2 regions of the Priestia sp. 179-F W1.4 NHS genome follow, and region 1 is predicted to be linked to the other one. Evidence: a T-box and tRNA genes for the amino acid it is inferred to sense, from the RefSeq annotation. Region 1 holds a T-box; the other holds one or more tRNA genes.
What was found. The T-box of region 1 lies ahead of thrS (threonine--tRNA ligase). A T-box ahead of a tRNA ligase gene usually reads a tRNA of that ligase, here a tRNA-Thr.
Positions count from the first base shown of each region.

Region 2: it encodes a tRNA-Thr, which carries the amino acid that the T-box ahead of thrS (threonine--tRNA ligase) is inferred to sense. The anticodon was not compared.

Region 1 is NZ_JBIQFF010000016.1:4,358-7,875, forward strand. Features, by position in the region: gene thrS (threonine--tRNA ligase) at 1-1,224, opposite strand, end outside; T-box leader at 1,276-1,502, opposite strand; T-box leader at 1,541-1,768, opposite strand; gene ACH0CI_RS26230 (MFS transporter) at 1,859-3,073, opposite strand; gene ACH0CI_RS26235 (MarR family transcriptional regulator) at 3,147-3,518, opposite strand, start outside.
Region 2 is NZ_JBIQFF010000001.1:962,390-965,907, reverse strand. Features, by position in the region: gene ACH0CI_RS04930 (ABC transporter permease/substrate-binding protein) at 1-518, opposite strand, end outside; gene ACH0CI_RS04925 (ABC transporter ATP-binding protein) at 518-1,468, opposite strand; tRNA gene ACH0CI_RS04920 (tRNA-Thr) at 1,734-1,806, opposite strand; gene ACH0CI_RS04915 (aromatic ring-hydroxylating dioxygenase subunit alpha) at 2,016-3,068, shown strand; gene ACH0CI_RS04910 (DHA2 family efflux MFS transporter permease subunit) at 3,101-3,518, opposite strand, start outside.

The DNA.
Region 1 (3,518 bases):
ATCCACTAATTCAATGACCGATTTAATTTCACTTTCAATTTGTTCAGGAGTAACAAAGATATGAGCATCGTCCTGACAAAACGTACGTACTCTTAATAATCCATTTAGAGCCCCACTGAATTCGTGACGGTGAACTTGACCGAATTCTCCCATTCGAATGGGTAAATCTCTATAGGAATGGAGCTTATTTTTAAAGATAAGCATATGACCAGGACAGTTCATGGGCTTTAGTGCAAATTTAGCATTATCCACTTCTGAAAAATACATATTATCCTTATAATGATCCCAGTGACCAGACTTTTCCCATAATTGTTGATTCATCATAAAAGGAGTACGTACTTCCTCATAATGATGCTTTTCTTGAACGGATCGCAGGAACTGCTCCAGCTGATTTTTAACCATTTGTCCTTTAGCTAAATAAAAAGGCATTCCTGGTGCTTCATCAGAAAACATAAATAATTCTAGTTCATTTCCCAATTTTCGATGGTCTCTTTTAGCTGCTTCTTCTAGAAACATTACATACTCATTTAACTGTTTTTGAGAACGAAAAGCCACGCCATATACACGTTGTAACATTTGGTTATCGCTGTTACCTCTCCAGTATGCCCCTGATACTTTTGTTAATTTAAACGCCTTAACCATTCCAGTAGAAGGAAGATGTGGGCCTCGACATAAATCGAAAAATTCCCCTTGTTTATAAATCGTAACTGTTTCATTCATAGGGATATCACGTAATAATTCGAGTTTCAACTCGTCGTTTATCTCGCTAAATATTCTTTCAGCTTCACTGCGTGTCACTTCAGTACGTTCAATAGGATGATTTTCATTAATAATTTTCTTCATTTCATGTTCAAGTTGTAGTAACTCATTAGAAGCAATCGTTGTAGAAAGATCCATATCGTAATAAAATCCATCTTCAATAACTGGTCCTACACCTAATTTTACACTCTTATGTACTCTTTTTACTGCCTGAGCAAGTATGTGAGCTGTTGTATGCCTCATAATTTCCAGACCTTCTTCAGAATCTACTGTTAAGATTTCAATTTCTGCATCTTGATTAATAGATCGATGCAAGTCATATAATTCTCCATTTACTTTACCGGCAACGGCTTTCTTCTTTAGGCTAGAACTAATCGATTCTGCAATAGCATGTAATGTAATACCTTTTGAAAATTCTTTCTCATTTCCATCTAAAAAGCGAATTTGAATTAAATCTTTACTCATGATAACCTCTCCTATTTAAATAAAGTCAAAAAAAAACATACTCATCCCTAAGTAAGGGACGAGTATGTTTTCACACGTGGTACCACCCAAATTCCCATCAATATAAATATATCGATGGCTCTGGTGCTGTAACGTCGCAAACGTTATTAATTACTACTAGTTCACTAATAAAGCTCCAAGGTGGTAAATTATTTCTCTTTCTTAAGGGCTCACAGCCAAAGACCCTATTCTCTGCAAAGAAGTATAAAAATAATTCATGTCCTTTTCGTTGCTTATCTATTTATTTTTGAACATAAAAAACCGCACTCATCCCTCTAACAGGGACGAGTGCGGTCGTGGTACCACCCTAATTTTATAAAACACTAAAAGTGTTATATTCTCAAAAAGATAACGGATTTCCCGATTGAGGTTACTCTATCTACATATTTCCCCACAATAGCTCCAAGGTGGTAAATTATTTCTCTTTCTTAAGGGCTCACAGCCAAAGGCCCTATTCTCTGTAAAGAAATATAAAAATAATTCGTGTCCTTTTCAACGCTCAACATGTTCATTTCCAATAAATAGAATTATAATTTATATTATTTGTAAATGTCAATACTTAATTCTAAATATGTAATTAATTAGATATTTTCATTTAAAAAGATGGCTTATTGGTACGGCTATTTTTATCTATATTTTTTGTGTTGTACACTAGTAAATATCCAAAGATACTTATAATACCAAACATAACACCGAACATTGTGAACATTATTTCACTTCTCAAAACTCCTAGTAATGTACCTGACACAAGAGGGCCTATAGACATACCGATATATCTCACAAAGTTAAATACTCCCATAGCACTAGCTCGATTTTGCTCAAATTGATGAGTCAATATAGTTGCATAGGAAGGTGTTAAAATACCAATTCCCATCCCATAAATGAATAGGCTTAGTGACATAAGGGATAAGGAAGCAGTATGTGTGAGTCCAAATCCTATAATACTAAAAGCGATTAAAAAATTAGTAAAGGTAAATACATTTATAAGAGAAATCTTCTTTTGAATGTATTTGAATAATAGGCTTCCGGCTATAAGGCTTAGCGTCATAGGAAGATAAAGCAAGCCAACAAGTTTTAGGTTTAGATGGTAGTGGTCTGTTAATAAAACGGGGAGATAAACCAGGATAGAAAAGTAAATCAAAAAGTTCAAGAAGCTTAATGACAACAATACACTTCCCATCTTATCCTTCGCCATTACAAGGTAAAAATGAAGACCGTTCCTCTTGCTTGTCTTGTGCTTTTTCTGGTCTTTAGGAAAAAACAACATATTGATAATAAGTAAAAGAATAGATATACCCACTAATGACCAGAAAACACCATCATAATTGTATCGGTCTCCTATAAATCCTCCTAAAATAGGAGCTACTGCAGGAGCAATAGATAACAAGGTTTGATAAGTTCCCATAGCACTACCACGTTCTTCCCCATCAAAAAGATCCGTTATTGTAGCAGCTGCAATCAATGGAATGGCTGCGGTTCCGAGGGCTTGCAAAGATCGAAAAACAAGAAACAATGTAAAGTTACTCGTAACAGCACACCCAATACTAGCCAACACTGTAAGTATGAGATTAGGGAGAAGAATAAGACGACTTCCTTTAAAGTCAAGAATAGTCCCGTAGACTATTTGCATAATAGCTGTAATAAAGATGAACAATGAAACAGTTAAATTAACTAATGTTGTGCTTACATCAAATGAATCCTTAATTAACGGAATAATAGGCGAATAAATATTTTGATTTAAAGATGCAAAAAATGCACTTATACAAACGACGTATAAGATAAAAATAGGTTTTGTATTTGTATGTCCCATATAAATCTCCTACCTTGTAAATAAGTTTTTCCATATAAAAGTATGTTTGACATTCTAAAAGCACCTAATGTGTCTATTCTTGTCTTAATTTATTAATCATAGTTTCAAGGAACTCTAATATAATTTTTTGTTTGTCATCAGAGAAATCATCAATTAAATCATAAAATTGTCGTTTCCTTCTGCTATGTAGTTTTTCGTGAAGTTCGAAAACTTGTTTTCCTTTTGCTGTTAACTTAAAGTAGACCTCTTTTTTATTGTCTGCCAATTGGAATCTTTTAATTAACTCATCTTTCGTTAACGTTCGGGTAATTTTCGTGATATTTGCTTTAGATAAATTCATCCTAGTCGCAATCCCTATGTTATTTATAGGTCCATTATTTCCAATGCATTCAATCACGTGGATGCTGCTCATGTTACTGGGTAATGTTCCTATTTCGTTCAGTTC
Region 2 (3,518 bases), on a different contig from region 1:
TCAATACCAAGCAAAATTAAGCTTCCGAGTCCGCCTGCTCCGATAAGAGCCACGATTGTCGCTGTACCAATAATGAGTACCATCGCTGTGCGAATTCCGGCCATAATGACAGGAAGCGCTAGAGGAAGTTCTACTTTGATTAATCGTCTCCACGAGTTCATCCCCATGGCTTTGGATGCTTCAATTAAAGATGGGTCCACTTCTTTAATTCCGGTATATGTATTTCGTACAATAGGAAGAAGCGAATATAAAAACAGTGCAATAACCGCGGGAAAGGTTCCAATTCCGACAAGAGGAATCAGTAATCCTAATAAAGCGAGTGAAGGAATGGTTTGCAGTACGGCTGTTACGCCAATGATCGGTTCAGCAATGCGGTCATGCCTCGTTAAGTACAGTCCAAGCGGCACTGAAATTAATACGGCGATCACAAGAGCCAGTAGTGAAATTTGAATGTGTTCAAGAAGAGCTTGAAACAGGGCATCTCCTCGTTGATCTAATAATGCGCTTAGTGCATTCATTACAGCGTTCCTCCTTCTTTCGTTTTATCAGAAAGAAACGCTAATAGAGTTTTGCGCGTTACAACGCCAATGCGTTTGCTCCCTTTTTTCACAGCTATTGCTTCATGGTCGTAAAGGGCGTCCATTGCCTGCTGAACAGTGGCGGTTGAAGCTAGCTCTTCGGTAGGTTCTACGTCTGGCTGTTCACTTTCTTTGACAAACATATCCAATGTCTCAAATAAAGTATTTCCTTGATTTCCAATAAATGTTTTCACAAACTCATTTTTAGGCTTTTGAATGAATTCCTCCGGGGTGCCAACTTGAACAATTTCCCCATCTTTCATCAGGCAGATACGATCTCCAAGCGTCATGGCTTCGCTCATATCATGCGTAACAAACACAAATGTTTTTTTGATTTTTTCTTTTAAGCTAATAACATCTTGTTGAAGCTGTTCGCGGCTTAACGGATCGAGGGCACTAAAGGGTTCGTCCATTAAAATAACGGGAGGATCAGCTGCGAGGGCACGTGCTACACCTACACGTTGCTGCTGGCCACCTGAGAGCTCAGACGGCTTTCGGTTTCGATATTGCTTTGGGTCTAGTCCTACCAAGGTAAGCAGTTCATCAATACGCGTTTTGATTTTGTTTTTCTTCCAATGCTTCATCTCCGGTACAATGGCTATATTCTCAGCAATGGTCATATGAGGAAAAAGAGCAATCTGCTGTAGCACATAACCAATGTTCCAGCGTAGCTCATGTATGTTGTGGTCCGATACGAGCTTATCTTTTATGTATAGTTCTCCTTCGGTAATATCATGAAGACGGTTAATCATTTTTAAGGTGGTTGTTTTTCCACATCCACTCGGACCAATTAAAACGAAAAACTCTCCTTCTTTTATTTCTAGATTAATATTTTTCACGGCGGTCGTACCGTCTGGATATTGCTTTGACACATTCTTAAACGTAATCAAATTATCGTTCACACTCCCTGTTGAAATTTAACCCCTAGTTTCGTGTACCCAATACTTAGAGGTAATAAACATTCTTTTAAGAATATTTCTAAATATGATTCATAAGACATAGTGGAAAAGATATACATGTTTTCTAACAGCCTCCTAATAAGGCTATCAAACTGTTAAAGTTTTCACAAGGCGGGGAAGAATAATTCGGAGAATAAATTTAAAGCCAATCCAAATAAAAAAACCTTCTTTCAACAAGAAAGAAGGTTTTTGAGTATGCTAGCGACAGGGATCGAACCTGCGACCTCTTGCTTACCATGCAAGTGCTCTACCTACTGAGCTACACCAGCGTCTTGGAAAATTATATCACGTTTAAATTTATTTAGGAAGCGCTTTTTAAATTTTTTTATTGGTATATTCTCTAATTTGCGTCTTCTGAAATTCGCACTTTCTACAAAGTTCCATATTTCATGTTAGAACTTCTTACATAAATTGTGTGAATTTTCTTTTTTTATATTACCCTTAGTAAAATAGCTTACAAAAGAAGGGAAGAAAATAGATGGAACAACAACCAACCATGACAAAATCAAAAACGGCAACTCCCTACCCAAGAGACTGCACGTTCAGCCTGGAAGATTGGACGACGCTTGCTAAGTATTGGTACCCCGTCGCACGCTGCAGTGATGTAACAGAAAAACCAACGTCCGTAAAATTACTAGATGTAAATCTAGTTTTATACCGCACCACACACAAAGTTGTAGCGGCACGTGATTTATGCGTTCACCGAGGCACCCCGCTTAGCATGGGCTGGGTGGAAGATGATGAAATTGTCTGTCCTTACCACGGCTTCCGCTACGCAACGGACGGCGCATGCACGTCAATTCCAGCTCACCCTGACGCCAACATTTCTCCCCGTCTCTGTATGGCCGTCTATCCAGTTATTGAACGATATGGATTAGTGTGGACGTCCCTGACAGGAGAACAAGATAACCTGCCTTATTTCGATGCGTGGGAGGACCCTGATTTTCAGCAAATTGTTTGTCCGAGCTTTGATATCATGGGTTCAGCCGGTCGTCAAATGGAAGGCTTTTTAGACGTAGCTCATTTTGCTTGGGTTCACACAGACACATTTGGTGATCGAAACAACGCCTTTGTGCCTAAATATAAAGTAAGCGATACAGACTATGGGCTTCATGTAGAATATACGAGCACCGTGAGCAATTATTCCAAAGAACAGCAGCATTTAAATCCACCTGATTTTAAATGGCTTCGCGTCTTTGATGTTTATCCCCCGTTTACAGCTACGCTAAAAGTATACTTCCCAGAAGGCGCAGAGCTGTGGATTATGAATGCAGTCTCTCCTATTTCAGCCCGCGAAACACGTTTATTCGCGCCAATCGCTCGAAACTTTGACAAAGATTCTCCCGTTGAAGGTGTGTATGACTTTAACCTTCGCGTCTTTGACGAAGACCGTGAAATGGTTGAAAACCAAAAACCTGAAGACTTGCCTTTAGACCTGCAGATGGAAGCGCATATTATGGCTGATCAAACGTCCATCGGTTACAGGAAATTATTAAAGAAAATGGGCTTAAGCTTTAGATATACAAGCTAAAAAAAATCCCCGCTGTCTCAGCGGGGATTTTTTTATTTAGCAAACTGCTCACGTGCTGCTGTTTCCTTTATCACTTCATCTTCACTTGCCGGCGTTGCGCGTTTCATGAAGAATGAAAGAATTAAGGCAACCACCACTAGGACTACTGAGACAGCAAACGCATCGTTAATCCCTTGTACCATTGCCTGCATCCCAATCTGTTCTTTCATTTGAGCTGCCCCGGCTGCGGTTGCATTAGCTGCTCCTGCTCCGCTCATTGCATCTTGAGCGAGCTCTTTTGCATGAGTAGCTGTACGGTTTGACATCACCGTTACTAAAAGAGCCGAACCAATGGCTCCCGATACTTGTTGAAGCGTATTGTTCATCGCAGTACCATGCGGATTAAAACGCTGCGGAAGCTGATTTAATCCGTTTGTCATAACCGGCATCATCACCATAGACATTCCGAAC